DNA from 4 places in the Pandoraea morbifera genome. Region 4 is predicted to be linked to each of the others. Evidence: predicted binding sites of a transcription regulator. Region 4 holds the regulator's gene; each other region holds the start of a gene.
The links. Region 4 encodes FNR, which switches genes on or off when oxygen is low (the NO sensors DNR and NnrR bind a similar motif). Its sites were predicted from a motif close to TTGATNNNNATCAA; they were not measured.
Positions count from the first base shown of each region.

Region 1: the regulator FNR is predicted to act here: its motif matches at 2,304-2,317, upstream of yiaY (L-threonine dehydrogenase).
Region 2: the regulator FNR is predicted to act here: its motif matches at 1,986-1,999, upstream of PMO31116_RS04850 (OmpW/AlkL family protein).
Region 3: the regulator FNR is predicted to act here: its motif matches at 2,365-2,378, upstream of PMO31116_RS01065 (MBL fold metallo-hydrolase RNA specificity domain-containing protein).

Region 1 covers NZ_CABPSD010000014.1:95,136-99,346, forward strand. The annotation lists gene PMO31116_RS19800 (sigma-54-dependent Fis family transcriptional regulator) at 1-456, opposite strand, end outside; gene exaC (acetaldehyde dehydrogenase ExaC) at 758-2,278, shown strand; gene yiaY (L-threonine dehydrogenase) at 2,463-3,611, shown strand; gene PMO31116_RS19815 (hypothetical protein) at 3,733-4,211, opposite strand, start outside.
Region 2 covers NZ_CABPSD010000002.1:311,748-315,958, reverse strand. The annotation lists gene PMO31116_RS04860 (TonB-dependent receptor family protein) at 1-255, opposite strand, end outside; gene PMO31116_RS04855 (DUF2946 family protein) at 509-1,006, opposite strand; gene PMO31116_RS04850 (OmpW/AlkL family protein) at 1,232-1,924, opposite strand; gene PMO31116_RS04845 (LutC/YkgG family protein) at 2,065-2,694, opposite strand; gene PMO31116_RS04840 (lactate utilization protein B) at 2,691-4,136, opposite strand; gene PMO31116_RS04835 ((Fe-S)-binding protein) at 4,133-4,211, opposite strand, start outside.
Region 3 covers NZ_CABPSD010000001.1:247,004-251,214, forward strand. The annotation lists gene PMO31116_RS01045 (cyclic nucleotide-binding domain-containing protein) at 1-312, opposite strand, end outside; gene PMO31116_RS01050 (response regulator) at 455-1,099, opposite strand; gene PMO31116_RS01055 (universal stress protein) at 1,236-1,712, opposite strand; gene PMO31116_RS01060 (universal stress protein) at 1,705-2,220, opposite strand; gene PMO31116_RS01065 (MBL fold metallo-hydrolase RNA specificity domain-containing protein) at 2,475-3,890, shown strand; gene PMO31116_RS01070 (DUF1488 family protein) at 3,880-4,179, shown strand.
Region 4 covers NZ_CABPSD010000010.1:49,162-53,372, reverse strand. The annotation lists gene PMO31116_RS16645 (pseudouridine synthase) at 1-13, opposite strand, end outside; gene scpB (SMC-Scp complex subunit ScpB) at 167-1,390, opposite strand; gene fnr (fumarate/nitrate reduction transcriptional regulator Fnr) at 1,732-2,469, shown strand; gene PMO31116_RS16630 (YybH family protein) at 2,730-3,164, shown strand; gene PMO31116_RS16625 (LysR family transcriptional regulator) at 3,218-4,138, opposite strand.

The sequences.
Region 1 (4,211 bases), on a different contig from region 4:
ATCTTGCCGGCAGATGATGACGGGAGTGCGCTCGACCGCACACGTGCCGATGCCGTTGGTGCCTTCGCATGATTCGCTCCAGTCCGCGCCGGGCCACAGTCCGGCGCGATGAAAGTCGTCGCGCGTGCCGTCGTGGAGCCGCGAATCGACGATGACGCCGTCGGGCGCGGTCAGCAACACGGCCTGGTGCGGATTCATCAACTGTCGCTGCAAGCGTTCGAGCACCGGCATCGACACGCAGCGCAACTGCTCCATCGCGTTGCGTCGCTCGCGCAATTCCGACGACGCCAGCACGCGCGGCGCCATGCGCGCGCCCGGATCGAGCGCATGCGCGTCGAGGCAGCGGCGCCACGAGCTGGCGATGTTCGGGTCGGTCTCGGCGGTGCCCGGCGCCGGGCGCCCTTGCGCAACGCTCAGCACACGGCGCGCGTGTGCCGACTCGGTATTGACTGGCATTGGTCGTCTCCCCCTGCCGGATGATCTGCGGATCTCGTGTTCGTCCCTGAAGCATGTCGCATGCCGGGGGGGTTTGCAATGCGCTATGTCAATCGACGGGCAAAGGGCGATTGCCTGTCACGACGGTGAGACACCCCCGTCATCGCATGGCACAGATGTGTCACGGAATCGGCACACCCGGCGCCGGGCAGCGTACCGGCCATGCCCGTGGCGCCTGGCGCGCGCCGGGGTGGCCCGCGAATTGCTTGGGGGTGTGGCGTGGCCGCCGCGCCACCGACACGACAATATCCGGAGACACGACATGCGATACGCCCCACCCGGCACACCCGGTGCCCTGCTGTCCCTGCAACCGCGTTACGAGAACTACATTGGCGGCAAGTTCGTGCCGCCCGTGGAGGGACGATACTTCACCAACACGTCGCCGGTCACAGGCGGGGTGATCGGCGAGTTTCCCCGCTCCGGCGGTGCCGACATCGAGCTGGCCCTCGATGCGGCCCACGCCGCGGCGCCGCAATGGGGAAAGACCTCGGTGCAGGCGCGCTCGCGCATTCTGCTGCAAATCGCCGACCGGCTCGAGAGCCAGTTGGAGCGCTTCGCCGTGGCCGAGACGTGGGACAACGGCAAGCCCGTGCGCGAGACGCTCGCCGCCGACCTGCCACTCGCCATCGATCACTTCCGCTACTTCGCGGGCTGCATCCGCGCGCAGGAGGGCACGGCGGCCGAGATCGATGCCCACACGGCGGCCTACCACTTCCATGAGCCGCTTGGTGTCGTGGGTCAGATCATTCCGTGGAATTTTCCGTTGCTGATGGCGGCATGGAAACTTGCGCCCGCGCTGGCGGCGGGCAACTGCGTGGTGCTCAAGCCTGCGGAGCAGACGCCGCTCACGATCACGCTGTTTGCCGAGCTCGTGGGCGATCTGCTCCCGCCGGGGGTGCTCAACATCGTGCAGGGCTTTGGCAAGGAGGCGGGTGAAGCGCTGGCGACAAGCCGGCGCATCGCCAAGATCGCCTTCACGGGCTCGACCCCCATCGGCGGACAGATTCTCGCGCGTGCGGCCGCCAATCTGATTCCGAGCACGGTCGAGCTGGGTGGCAAGTCGCCGAACATCTTCTTCGACGACATCATGCGCGGCGAACCCGAATTCGTCGAAAAGGCGGCGGAGGGGCTGGTGCTCGGCTTCCTGAACCAGGGTGAGGTATGCACATGCCCGTCGCGAGCGCTCGTGCAGGAGTCGATCTACGAGCCGTTCATGGAAGTGGTCATGGCGCGTGTGTCGCGCATCAAGCGCGGCGATCCGCTCGACACGGAGACCGCGGTGGGTGCGCAGGCGTCGCAGCAGCAGTTCGACAAGATCCTCACGTATCTCGACCTCGCCCGCAAGGAGGGTGCCACGATACTCACCGGCGGCGGCATCGAGAGGCTCGATGGGCCGCTCGCCTCGGGCTTCTACATCCAGCCCACGCTGCTCAAGGGCGATAACCGCATGCGCGTGTTCCAGGAAGAGATCTTCGGGCCGGTGGTAGGCGTGACGACCTTCAAGGACGAAGCGGAGGCACTCGCAATTGCGAACGATACCGAGTTCGGCCTTGGCGCCGGGGTCTGGACACGCGACATCAATCGCGCCTATCGGATGGGGCGTGCGATTCAGGCCGGGCGCGTGTGGACCAACTGCTATCACCTCTATCCCGCGCACGCGGCGTTCGGCGGCTACAAGAAGTCGGGGATCGGGCGCGAGACCCACAAGATGATGCTCGACCACTACCAGCAAACGAAGAATCTGCTGGTGAGCTACGACGTCAACCCGCTCGGGTTCTTTTGAGCGTTCGCTCTATTCCTTGTCCGGTTTGCAGCAGATCAAGGACGCATCGCGCCGAGGGTGCGATGCTGTCCTCAGTGCTTGCAAGCGTTGATTCTGGACACCGCCGGCGCGTCCGGTCGGCATCGACGATGCCGTCGGCCGCGCGCGCGTTGTGCCCCTCACAGAGCAGATCAGGAGCATCACCATGAGCACGACCTTTTTCATTCCCGCCGTCAATATGATGGGTGTGGGTAGTCTCGACGAGGCGATTGCCGCCTTGCGTCAATATCAGTTCCGCCGCGCGTTGATCGTGACCGACGCGGGCCTTGCCAAGGCCGGCGTCGCCGACAAGGTGGCCGGGATGCTGGCTCGCGAGGACATTCAGTCGGTGGTATTCGACGGTGCCAAGCCGAACCCCACGGTCGGCAACGTGGAAGCCGGGTTGGCGATGTTGCGCGAGCGTCAGTGCGATTTCGTCATCTCGCTCGGCGGCGGCTCGCCGCACGACTGCGCGAAAGGCATTGCATTGTGCGCGACCAATGGCGGGCACATTGCGGACTACGAAGGCGTTGACCAATCGAAGAAGCCGCAGCTGCCGCTCGTCGCGATCAACACAACGGCAGGCACGGCGAGCGAAATGACGCGCTTTTGCATCATCACGGACGAGAAGCGCCACGTGAAGATGGCGATCGTGGACCGGAACGTGACCCCGTTGCTGTCGGTCAACGACCCGGCCCTGATGGTGGCGATGCCCCAGGGGCTGACCGCCGCCACGGGCATGGACGCACTCACGCACGCCACCGAGGCCTACGTGTCGACGGCCGCTACGCCGATTACCGACGCGTGCGCGCTCAAGGCGGTAACGCTGATCTCGCAGAACCTGCGGCGCGCCGTATCGCACGGCGACGACATGGCGGCACGCGAGAACATGGCGTATGCGCAATTCCTGGCGGGGATGGCCTTCAACAATGCGTCGCTCGGTTACGTGCACGCGATGGCGCACCAGCTCGGCGGCTTCTACGACTTGCCGCACGGCGTGTGCAACGCGGTGCTGCTGCCGCACGTCGAGGAGTTCAATGCAAGTGTGAGTGCCGCACGCCTGAGGGACATTGCGCAGGCGATGGGCGAGAAGGTCGACGGACTGAGCGCCGAGGAAGGCGCGAAGGTGGCCATCGCCGCGATCCGGCGCCTGTCGAAGGACATCGGCATTCCGGCCGGTCTCGAGGCACTCGGTGCGAAGACATCGGATATTCCCACGCTGGCGGCGAACGCCATGCAGGACGCGTGCGGCCTCACGAACCCGCGACGCGCCGAGCAAGCCGAGATCGAGGAGATCTTCCGTCGGGCGTTTTGATGGAGTTGCGCATCGACACGGCCGAAAGCGGCGATTCACCGATGTGATGGCCGACGGAAGCCCTCAGGGGTTGCGGGAATGAGGATGTCCCGCAACCCGTCTGTATGTGACAGCGCCTCGTTCAGCGCGTGGTCATGCCGACAGGCGGCTGCACCGGCTGAATCGTCTGGACCGTCACACCTGCAAGCGTAGCAATGCCGTTGGCCGCATCGGAGCCGACGTTCTCGGCCACCAGGCCAATGCCGTTGATCGTCGTCCGGGCCGTATCTTCAACCAGATAAGTCCGGCCGGAGACGTCGACGCGCGCCTTGATGTGATCGCCCGGAATCAGGACGCCAAGCAGCACACGCGCGGCGGTAGAGCGTGCGTTGTACTCCTCGACCGTAATTTTCACTGGGACACCGCTGGCTGACACCGGCATGCCGTTCTTGTCCGCCTGCTTCTTGAATCCCGCGATCAAGCTCGCCTTTACCTCGTCGTCGACGCTGTGACCGTTCGATTCGATGGTCGGCACCGCAACGCCCTGCTTCAACGTGGCGGCGAGCGACGGATCCACCCCTCGCGACATGTCCGGGCCCGAGGGCGTGGAAGCGCAACCGG
Region 2 (4,211 bases), on a different contig from region 4:
GTCGCGCAGATTGAAGGCGTAGGTGTTCTGGTACGCGTCGGCGTCGACGAAGCCGACGGCGCCGACCGTCTGGAACAGGTCGGCTTTTTGCACTTCCACGCTCGGTGAAGTGAGTGATTCGGGCGGAGCGGTCACTACGGTCACGGGCAACGTGGCCTCGGGGGCGGTCGTCAGTGCGTGCGCTGCACTGCCGAGGGAGGCAAGGGCGAGCGCGATGGCCGTTTGCAACGGCTTCTGCGTCTGGAAACGCGACATGGAATTCTCTCTCTCGTGCGACCGCGCCGGGCGGTCGCCTGATGTACGTGTACGGCCGCACGCGCATTGTGCGAAGTCTTGTCAAATGCCGGGTGCGGTGGACGCACGGCGCGTTCGTTGCATCGTGAGAGACGCAAGGCGACGGGCGACGGGCGACGACGTGCGTCGTCGCGCAGCGCGCGAGCGATCGCACGAACCGGCCAGGCATGGCGCGTTCGGCAAGCTTTACCGGTCGAGACCGGCTCGTGAAGGATCAGGCGGCGCCGACTGGCGGTGCGCGCGCGAGGGCGGCGCGAAAGCCGGTGCGCGGGTAGTACGGCACCCGTACCCGGGGGGGCGGGTCGATGTTTGACTGCGCGGCGCGCGGGAGGGTAAGAACGTCGGTCGTGACGAGCGGCTGGTGCGCCCAGAGCGTGCAGTAGCCGCACTTCTCCCAGTGGTCGGCCGATGCGAGCGAATGATCGGCACCACCGTGAAGGCCGTGTTGCTCAGTGGCGCGAGACGGCGCGGGCGGTGCCTGTGCGTCGTCGTGTCCGGAGTGGCCGTCGTGGGCGGGTGCTCGCTGTGCATCGGCGCGCGCTGCCGTGTTCGTGCCGAGCGAGGCCTGCGTGCCTTGCGCCGTGCAGTAGATCGCGAAGGGGTCCTGCTGAACGGCGGCCCGCCACTGCGCGATCGCAGGCATGAGCGCCGCCAGCAGGATCGCCAGCAAGGCGATCCCGATTGCGACGCGTTGCTGTCGGAGCTTGCGCATGCCTGGGCCGGGGGAGTGACGACGTGAGATTCACGGAACCAGGCATTGTAGGCGGGGTCTTCGGGCAACGTAAATGCTTTGCGTTCTCATGTAGGGAGGACGCGACAATTTGACGCATCGCCGGACGTCACGTGCGTGTTGCCAACGTGGACTTGCAGCAGCCCGGACACTCATGAAAAGGGAGCGCCACCGCCCGACAGGCATCAGTGGCGGTCCACATCGGAATCAGAACTTCATGCCGAGGCCGACGCCCACGATGAGCGGGTCGATGTGAAGCGTGCCGAGATCGGCGCCGGCAAGCGAGGTGTCGGTCTTCATCCAGATCTTCTTGATGTCGACGTTGAAGAAGAGGTTCTTCGTCATCTGGATGTCCACGCCGGCTTGCAGTGCGGGACCGACGCTGTGGTTCTTGATCGAGATCGGTGTGCCGCCCGCATTCAGGCTGCTGTTCCAGAAGCGCGTGTAGTTGACGCCCGCGCCGACGTAAGGCCGAACCTTGCCTGCGTGGTTGAAATGGTATTGCAGCAGCAGCGTCGGCGGCAGTACGTTCACACCCCCGAGATGTCCGAGGCTCGACGTGAGCTGATGACGGGACATGCCGAGAATGAGCTCCACGCCCACGTTGTCGAGAATCATGTACGTGAAGTCGAGTTCGGGCACGATGGCATTGTTGACGGTCACCCCCAGCGTCGGCAGCACGCTGCCGCTTGCATGCGAGTCCGGCATGATGCCGATGGCGCGCACGCGCGCAAGGATGTCGCCGGCGTAGATCCCCTGTGAGCTGTCCTTGATGAAGCCGAAGGTCTTCTGCGCTTCGGGCGCCCCTTGTGACGATTGCGCGTTGGCGCAAGTGCTGGAAAAGGCGATGCCGGTGAGCAGTGCGGCGGCGATCGCCGTGGCGCCGAGAGAGTGCTTCATGATGTTGTCCAAAGTCGTGAGTGAGCACGGACGATGGTAGAAGCGGGGCGCGCAGGCGTACTTGATGCGCGTCAAGCGCGGGGAAACACGAGCGCGTCATGCGACAAACTGTCGCGCGCTCGCGTGGCATTCCGATGCAATCAGTCTCGCGGCAGCAACACGACGGTGAGCGAGCGAACGCCTTGCGCGCCCTGAATGAGTACCCCTTCGATATCGGCGGTGGCCGAAGGCCCCGTCACCAGCACTGCATATCGCGCCGACGCGAAATCGGGCAGCCGGTAAATGTCCTGCAGGCCGTCGACGATGTCGCGCGGGTCGAGCAGCACGACGAGGTGTTGCACGAGATAGCCGAGCGCATTCACGCCGTACTCCTGCTCAGAGAGCCAGACCGAGCCGGTTTCAGCCACACCGAAGCGGGCGCGAACCACACCGACCTCAACGTCGTGCAACGACGCCGGCGCGCGCCTCGCGTCGAGCGGCTGCGCACCTCGGGCCTGCGGCGTCGCCGTGACCGGCGTGATGCCGGGGAAGCGTTCGGCAAGCCAGCCGGCCAATGCCGGTGCGTCGTCCAATGTCACGAGCTTGCCGCCCATGGCGACGAGTTGATGGCCGAAACGTTCGCGGCGGTCGCCGGCAGGCGTCTCGAAGACGGGGAGCGCCGGCAGGGGGAAGGGCTCGCGGCCGCCGTCGGTCGGGTGGTCGTCGTCGCGCAATGCCACACGTTGTGCGGCGCGCACGCGAACGAGGAATGCTTCGCGGGACGTATTCACAGGGTCTCCCCGGGGCTCGGTTGATCGGGATCGCTCGCCGCCGCTTCCGATACCGGATCGAGCGTGGGGCGGTTGGCGTCGTACCAGTCGCGAAACGTTTGCGACGGCGCATCGGGAAGGTCACGGCCCTTGCCCCACGTATTGAGCGGGTTATAGAGCAGCAGGTTTGGCAACCGGTGCAACGCGGCGTTCATCGACTTCACCGACGCCCGGTACAGCACCGGATTGGCGAGCAGCTTGCCAGCGACCTTGATCAGGCCGCGCTTGACGGGCGGCAGCTCGCCTTCCTCGGCCACGATCTGGCGCCACTTGTACAGCTGCTCGTGAATGTTGATGCGCACCGGGCAGACGTTCGAGCAACTCCCGTTCATCGTGGATGCGAACGGCAGCGCGCTGTAACGTTTGAGGTCGTATGCGGGGTTGAGGATGGCGCCGATCGGCCCGGCGTAGGTGCTGCCATACGACAGCCCGCTGCTGCGACGGTAGACGGGGCACGTGTTCATGCATGCGCCGCAGCGGATGCACTTGAGCGAGTACCAGAAGTCGTCCATTGCCAGGCGGGCGGTGCGGCCGTTGTCGACGATGACGAAGTGCATTTCGGTGCCCGGACGAGGCGCACGGAAATGCGAGGTGTACTGCGTGATGGGAGAGCCCAGCGCGCTGCGCGAGAGCAGGCGCACGAACACGCCGAGATCGGCCATGCGCGGAATGAGTTTTTCGATGCCGAGCGACACGATGTGTACCGGCGGCACGTTCGCCGACAGATCGGCGTTGCCTTCATTGGTGCAGACCACGACGGTGCCGGTCTCGGCAATGGCGAAGTTGCAGCCGGTCATCCCGGCGCCCGCCTCGAGAAAGGCGGGGCGTGTCGTGCGGCGCTGGCTTTCCGCCAGATAGTGCACATCGTCGTTGTTGGGGTCGGTGCCGAGGGTGCGCCCGAACAACTGTGCCACGTCGCCGCGCAGCTTGTGCACGGCTGGCACGACCACGTGCGACGGTGGCTGCCCGTCGAGTTGCTGGATGCGCTCGCCGAGATCGGTCTCCATCACCCGGATGCCGCGCGGTTCCAGGTATTCGCGAAGCTCGCACTCGTCGGTCAGCATGGACTTGCTCTTGACGAGCGTCTTGACGTCGTGCGCGGCCAGAATGCCGTGCACGATGGCGTTGTGCGCGGCGGCATCGAGCGCCCAATGCACTTTCACACCGTTGGCTTCGGCCCGCGCGGCGAACTGTTCGAGATAATCCCCCAGCCGGGAGAGTGTGTGTTCCTTGATCTGCGAGGCGAGTGTGCGCAGCGTCTCCCATTCGTCGATGGATGCCGCTTGCGCGTCGCGCTTCATGCGCAGGTCCCAGAGTCGCTTGTCGTGGAACGCCACATGTTCCGTCTTGGCGAGAAACGCCTCCGCGTTTTTCGCGTGATCGACGCGTGTCGTGCCGCTCATGCCGGGACCTCCTCGCGCGCGCCGCCGTCTACCCCATTGAGGATCTGTGCGATATGCAGGAAGCGCATGTGGGTT
Region 3 (4,211 bases), on a different contig from region 4:
GATGTATTCCAGCGTGTCGCCGGGCCGAAATAGCACCTCGCCCCGCCGGACCGTGCGGCGCACCCGTGTCACACAATCGAGCCGGCGTGCCGACTCGTCGGAGAGGCCTTCCGCCAGGCAGAACTGCCGGAGCAGGCAGGTGCTGCAACGGGGTGCGCTGGCGTCGACGTCATCGAAAGCCCGATGGATCCGGATGCTTCGCGCTGCGATTCCCGAGGTCTCCGAGGGATCGGCCGGACCGCGGGGAACGGGCGCGAGCGGCGAAATCGGGGCGAGGGGCGAACGGTTCGAAAGGGAAGAAGGGGCATACATGGCAACTCCGTCTCAACGGCCTCAAGTCAAGTCATCACGCTTGAAGTATTGGAGACAGACGCCGGAAAAAAAATAAGCGCGTTGCGCGACGTCGTGTCAGCCGACACGACAGCCTGTAGGCATTGGACTACAAACGGTGCGTTCAGGGATTGTCGCGAAGCAGCTCGTGGCGGATCGCGTAGTGCACCAGTTCCGTCTGGCTTCTGAGCTGGAGCTTCTGCAGGACGCGCGCCTTGTAGGTGCTCACGGTCTTGGCGCTCACGCACAGGCTGTCCGCAATGTCCGAGAGCGAGAGACCGCGCGCGAGCATCAGGAAGACATCGAATTCCCGGTCGGACAGGCGCCGGAAGCTCGGGCCCTCGTCTACCGTGCTCGCCAGGTCCCTGGCGATTCGCTCGGCCATCGATGGGCTCAGATATACCCCGCCGTCATGCACCTTGCGCACGGCGCTCACCAGTTCCGCCGGCGCGCTTTCCTTGGTCAGGTAGCCCGCGGCGCCGGCCTTGAGCGCCCTGACCGCGTACTGCTCTTCGCCGTGCATGGTGAGCACGAGCACGGCAAGCCGCGGAAACGTGGCCTTGATATGGGCAATCAGGTCAACGCCGCTGCGTCCGGGCATCGACAGATCGAGCAGCAGCACATCGCATGGCGTGGTCTGAAGCAGCGACATCGCCTCGGCGCCGTTCGATGCCTCGCCCACAATCTCCAGGGCCTCATTGCCGGCCAGGATGCGCTGCAATCCAGCCCTTACCAGCGTGTGATCGTCCGCAACGATGATGCGAGTCATTTGCCCGCCTTTCTGTCGTATACCCCGTTCGATGCATTGCATGTGCAATACCCACGCACGCCCATGCCCGGGCGTCCATGAAATCGATTCTACACGCGGCCTGACGCTTCCGGCAGGCGCATTCGACAGGTGGCGTCTATAGAACATTCCCGGGAGCTTCGGAAGGTTCGACGCCTGTCGGGGGGATCAGAAGCACCGGGCGGTGCGCCTGCCGCGCGCAGTTCTCAGCAACGCTGCCCAGCGCCAATCGCCGGAAGCCTCGCCGGCCGTGCGTGCCGATCACGATCAGGTCGGCTTGCCACTCGTCGGCGGCGGCATTGATCTGCACCGCCACGTCTCCGCCCAGCGGCAGCAGGTCGCGAATCTCCACGTCGCCGCTCACGCCCTCGTCGTTGAGCCGCTTCGTGGCCAGTTGGCGCATGCTCTCCCCTTGCATCCGAAGGGCTTCGATAAAGGGGAACGGATCGGCATCAGTGACATAGGCGACGGGAATGTCCACCACGAACAGCACGTGCAGCCGCGCCCGGCGTGCCTTTGCCATGGCCAATGCGTAATCGAACGCGGCGTCAGCGGTCGGACTGCCGTCAATAGCGACCAGGATTCGTTCATACATGATGTCCGCCCTCCTCGGTGACCGTCGGCAGGCCCGCCGCGCGTGGCGCGGTGCCGTCCGCTCCCGTGACCAGCATGACGGGGCGGTGCGCGCGGCGCAGCACCTGCTCGGCGACACTGCCGATCAACAGGCGTCGGACGCCCCTGCGTCCGTGCGTGCCCAGGATCAGCAGATCGGCTTGCCAGTGCTGGGCTTCACGCAGGATCGCGTCGGCGACCGTTCCACCCCAGGTGCGCAGATCGATCGAGCGCGTGTCGGCCTGCAGGCCTTCGTCGTGCAGTTTCTTGTAACTGTCCGCCAGGGTGAGCTGGCCCTCGGCGATCAGGCCCTCCCGAATCGCTTCAAGGTCGATGTAGGTGGCAAACGCCGCTTGGTAATGGGTGAACGGATCGTCGATGACATTGACTACCCTCACGACATCGTCTGGCATGGCGAACCGGATCGCTTCGTGCAGGGCGTGCCATGAGGTCTCGCTGCCGTCTGTGGCAAGCAGGATTCGATGAGACATTGCGTCGTCCTCACAGGAAGAGTGCGGTGAAATGTGCGTGACGCTCGCCGGTGACATGATTCGCCCGGCATTACGGTGACGTTACGCTGGCGATTAGACAGTAGCGCCGCCGGCACTCGCCGTGTGCCGGCACGCGACCGGGCATTGACTCACATCAACGTCGCGCCGCGCGTCACCGGGCGATTCGCCTCACGACGGCTATGCTCTCAGTGCCGGAGACGATATTCGCTCCGGTCCCTGTCAGAGGTGTTTCCATGCAGATGAGCTTTCTGGGCGCGGCCGGAACGGTCACCGGATCGAAAACCCTGCTTTCGGCTGCCGGAAGGCAGTTGCTGATCGATTGCGGCGCGTTTCAGGGCATCAAGAACCTTCGTGCGCGCAATTGGGCGCCGCCGGCGTTCGATCTGCATCGTCTCGACGCCGTCGTGCTCACTCACGCCCATATCGATCACAGCGGATACCTGCCGGTGCTGGCCCGCTATGGATTCCAGGGCCCGGTGTACTGCACGGCGGCCACGCGCGACCTGTGCGAGATCATGTTGCTCGACAGCGCGCACCTGGAAGAGGAACAGGCGGACTTTCTGAACCGGCACGGCAAATCGAAGCATCATCCCGCCCTTCCGCTCTTCACGACTGCGGATGCCAGGCGCGCCATCGGGCTGCTCAAGCCGAGGGCGTTCGACACACCGTTCGCCATTTCGCCTGACATCGAGGTCACATTCCGTCACGCGGGTCATATTCTTGGCGCGGCCATGGCGCAGTTCGACGTTGGCGCGACAAAGATCCTATTCTCGGGCGACCTTGGCCGGGCCGACGACCCGATCATGCCGGCGCCGGCAAACCCGGAGACGCCGGACTATCTGGTGCTGGAGTCGACCTACGGAGATCGGCTGCACGACCGCACCGATCCTGGCGGACAACTCGCCGAGATTCTCCACCGGACGTTCGCACGCGGCGGCACGGTGATCGTGCCTGCGTTCGCCGTGGGCCGGGTGCAAAGCCTGATGTACTGGATCGCGCGCCTCAAGGCGGCCGGCGAGATTCCGGACATACCGGTGTTTCTGGACAGCCCGATGGCGATCGACGTGACCCGGGTGTATTCGGCGCATCTGGCTGATCAGCGACTGGACCAGGCGCAATGCGCTCAAATGTGTGGCGCGGCTACCTTTGTAACGAGCGTCGATCAATCGAAGTGGCTTGACACGCGGGCCATGCCGTCGGTCATCATCGCGGGAAGCGGCATGGCCACGGGCGGCCGGGTGTTGCACCATCTCAAGGCGATGGCGGGCAACTGGCGCAACACCCTCCTGTTTACCGGATTTCAGGCGCCCGGCACACGCGGATCGACGTTGGTCGACGGCGCGAGCGAGGTGAAGATCTTCGGTGAGTATGTTCATGTGACGGCCGAAGTCATACAGCTCGATACGCTGTCGGCGCATGCCGACTATGCTGAAACGCTCAACTGGCTCGCGAAGTTCGACCGGCCGGTGCGTCACATCTTCCTCAATCACGGGGAGCCTGCGGCGTCCGACAGTTTGCGCAGACGTATTTCGGAGCGCTTCGATTGGCCGTGCCATGTCGTGGAGTTCATGGAGCAGGTGAGCTTGTCCGACGCGGGCCTCGCGTCGGCGCATCGTCCCCCGCCACAGGAGCCTGGCCGTGAAGATTGAGTTCCCCCGCGTCGCCGCCGTCTACAACGCCGACGACATGACCATCGAGTTTGCCGTCGACTGCGACGGCAAGCGAATCGTGTGCGCCATTTCGGCCGAGGCACTCGAAGACCACTGCGACGCCAAGTCCATCAATGCCGAGGACCTGATGGTTGCCTTCCGCGCCCACCGCCCGTCGATCGAGAAAATGACGGCGCGTTATCTCAAGCTCTGTCAGGGCGCGCCGATCCTGCTGCGAAGCGGCCACTTCCGCTGGGGCATGGAGTGCCCGCCTTGCCGGGACGGATGATGAGCTCTGGTGGGCTGGCGACCGGCGCGACG
Region 4 (4,211 bases):
CGTTCTGTTTCAACACAACCTCATTGGAAAACGGGATCGTTGCGGGCCGGCAAGTTGCGCTGCCCTGATCCGTGTTCGCACCATGAATGCGCGGCAAATCCTTGCCGCGACTTCGTTCTTATCGCTAGTGGCCCTGCTGTTGCGCGTGACGCAATGCGCTGGCGCCTCAGGTGCCCGTGACGAGAGTCTTGTCGTCCCCGTCGTTCTCGTCGTCATCCATCCCACCGGACATGGGCTGACCGGTGGCGGCTTCGTTCGCTGCCGGGTCGACAGCGCGCGGGGAAACCTCCTGCGCGACCGGCGCCGCGGGACCATCCGCCTGCGTCGGTGCATCGTTTGCTTCACTTGCGAGGTACTGCGCATCTTGCGGCGGACCGCCGGCTTCCTTAGCCGCAGCCCCCGAATCTTCGGAAATTTCCTCAGCGCCGTGACGGCCCTCAACCTCCCGACCGATCTCATCAACAGACGCTTCACCTTGCGGCGCGGCGACCTGCTCACTGACGCGTCCCGCCTGCACGAGTTCCTCGCCATCCGTCGGAATTGCCCCGACATCGGCGCCGACATCGCCATCGGCGGCGCCAGGCGCCGCCTCGGATACGCCGGAGTCTGCCGCATCCGCGGGGGCGTCGCCTTCGGCCATGACCGCGTCGAGCAAAACGTCTTCCGTCACCGCATCGTCGCCGGAAGTTGGCCGTTGACCTTCGGGCAGGCCCTGCGCGAGCGGCAGGTCGTCGGCGCAATCCTGCGCCAAACGCGCCAGGGCTTCGGCATCGGCCACCGGCGCGTCGTCAGACGCCGCGTCGTCTCCCGTCTCGCCCTCGGCCCGCTCGCCGAACTCGATGTTCTGCTGCGCGAGCAGGTCGATTTGCGCTTGCGCCGCCGGGTCCTCGAGCGGCGGCAGCGCATCGAGCGCGCGCAGCCCGAGGTCGTCGAGAAAGTCCTTGGTCGTGGCGTACAGGCCGGGGCGCCCCGGCACATCGCGATGACCGATCACCTCGATCCAGCCACGGTCTTCGAGCTGCTTGATGATCTGCGTATTGACCGTCACGCCGCGAATTTCCTCGATATCGCCACGCGTGACCGGCTGGCGATATGCAATGATCGCAAGCGTCTCCATCACGGCACGCGAATACTTCGGCGGCTTCTCCGGATTGAGACGGTCAAGGTATTCGCGCATGCGCGGACGACTCTGGAAACGCCAGCCGGTGGCCAGCGCCACCAATTCCACACCGCGGCCGTCCCATTGCATGCGGATTTCCTCGAGTAGCGCGCGCACCGTGTCACCAGACACGGCGTCATTGAAGAGTTTGCGCAGATCGCCGACCTTGAGCGGCTCCTGCGCGCAAATCAACGCGGTCTCGAGGACGAGTTTCGCCTCTTGGGTATTCATGTGCGACTAAGCAAACCGGGGGCTTGGCAACCCGGAATCAGGAATAAATGGATGCTTGGAACACGAGAAACGGTCGTAGATCGAAAAAACAACCGCTTCGCATAAGCGCGCGCCCGTTTGTGTTCGGTCGTAGTGACGGCGGCGCAACCTGGATGCTTCGAAACGACCTGCCGGGAAAACGCCCAGGCCGATGGTGCGGCGAGACGGACGTCCGGTATGTGCGCAATTATTACTGAAACACTGTCGCCCGTAAAGCGTCGTGCAAACCCTCGCCATTCCTGGCGCGGAATCGACAGGTCGACGCCCCATGGTAAACTCTCAAAATAACTTCAGGGGCCTTCATGACCACAGAAATCGGTCGCATTCCCGTCGTCCAGCCCCGCTGTTCCACTTGCTCGCTGGGCCAGTTCTGCCTGCCCGTCGGCATTCCGGAAGCGGAACTGGAACGACTGGATGCACTCGTGAGCGAGCGCCGTCGCCTCAAGAAAGGCGAGGTGCTCTATCACGCCAACGATGACCTGAGCGCCGTCTATGGCATCCGCTTCGGGTCGCTCAAAAGCTGCGTCACGGCGCCCGACGGCCGTGAGCAGGTCGTCGGCTTCCACCTTCAGGGCGAGTTGATCGGCCTGGACGCGGTGGCCGACAGTCATCACCCCACCACCGCCATTGCGCTCGAGGACAGCGAGCTGTGCATCGCGCGTTTCGGCGAACTGGAGACGCTTTCGCGTCAGGTGCCGTCGCTGCAACGCCAGTTGCATCGTCTGATGAGCCAGGAAATCCGCAACGAGCATCAGCAGCTTCTCGCCCTGGGCACCATGCGCGCCGAGGAGCGGCTCGCGGTCTTCCTGCTCAACCTCTCCGAGCGTTTGTCGGCGCGGGGCTACGCCGCCAACGAATTCGTCCTGCGCATGAGCCGCGAAGAAATCGGCAGTTTCCTCGGCCTCAAGCTCGAGACGGTCAGCCGCCTGTTCTCGCGCTTCGCGCAAAACGGCATGATCGAAATCCGCCAGCGGCACGTCAAGATCATCGACGCCGTCGCCCTGCGCGAACTCGCCGGCGTCTCCGGCATTCACTGCTGAGACCGGTCACCGGGGGCGCGCAGGCGTCCCCGCCCTCGGTTTGCCTCGCACGCCCCCTTCACCGGTTACGCTTCCCCGCGTTACCCCCATACGCTACCGGCCAAAGACGCCCGCCGCCTTGCGCCAGATCAAGAGACACGCACTGCTGCCGTCAGACGCTCGACGTTCGACAAGCCCGGGCAAACCCTCCATAATCGTCGGCGCGATCGCCGGACGGCGCATTTGCCGCCCGACGCCAAATCCCGACGGAGGCCGCCGTTATGCCCGCTGCCATTTTTCTGAGTCCGGAAGACGCCGAGCACGCCTATTACGAGGCGCTGCGCACGGGCGACCCCGACGCGCTGATGGACGTCTGGTCGGAAGATGAGGAAGTCGTTTGCATCCATCCGTCCGGCCCCCGGCACGTAGGCCCCGCGGCCGTGCGCAGCAGCTGGCGGCAGATCCTGGCCAACGGCGGGCTATCGGTGTCGGTCAGTCACCTTCAGGTGGCCCGCAATCCACTATGTGCCGTGCATAACGTGCTCGAGCAGATCCAGGTGGAATCACACCCCGAAGCGCGCTACGCCTTCGTACTCGCCACGAACGTCTACCTGAAGGAGGCGGACGGCTGGCGGCTCGTGCTGCATCACGCCAGTCCCGCGATCGGACACGAAGATAACGGCGCGACGCTCGCCCGCACGCATCACCTTCACTGAGGCACTCGCGCCGCCGGCCGCTGGCCGCTGGCCACTCATGCACCTGAGCCACGCTACGAGGCGTCGAGCCGCGCATCCCAGTACGGCACCGGCCCGGGGCCGAAGCGGGTCTGCAGAAACTCGATCAGCGCGTGCGTCTTGGGTGGCACGAATACCCGACTGGGGTAGACGGCCCAGATGGCGACGTCTTCAGCCAGTGGATAGGCAGGCAGTACCGGCACCAGGTCACCGCGCTGCAGGTGCGTGCCGACGTCCCACGTCGATTTCAGCGCGATTCCCATGCCCGCGAGCACCGCGTCGCGCAGCACCTCGCCGTTATCGGAAACCAGTCGCCCGCCCACTCGCACGTTCAACTCCCCGCCCGGCGTGACGAACCGCCAATCGCGCTGCCCCGCCAGAATCAGACACTCGTGCGAGGCGAGATCGCCCGGATGCTTCGGCGTGCCGTGGGCCGCCAGATACGCGGGCGACGCGCACAGCGTGCGACGATTGCTCGCGAGCTTGCGGGCCACGAGCGTTGAGTCGCGCAGCGCCCCGACGCGAATCGCCAGGTCGACGCCCTCTTCCAGCAGATCGACCACGCGATCGGTCAACCGAAAGTCCAGCGAAATCCCGGGGTAGCGATCGAGAAACGCGGGCAAGGCGGGCGAGACATGCTGACGACCGAACGACGAGGAGCACGACACCCGCAAACGTCCCTGCGGCGCCGCGCGCCCCTGCCCAACACTCGCCAGCGCCTGTGCCTCGGCTGTCAGCAACGTCTGTGCCTGTGCGAGAAACGCTTCCCCCTCTTGCGTGAGCGCCACGCGTCGGGTCGTGCGATGCAGCAGACGCGCCCCAAGTCTGGCCTCGAGTTGCGCCAGCCGGGTGCTGGCCGTGGCAGGCGAAAGCCCCCGTTCGCGCCCGGCCGCCGAGACATTGCCCAGCGCCGCCACGCGAACGAACAACGCCACGGTATCGAGGTCCAACGCCATTTAACGGATTCTCCGAAAAATCTTTTCGACATTATGCGAATTTTCAACGCAATCGACTAGCGGTAGTCTTTCG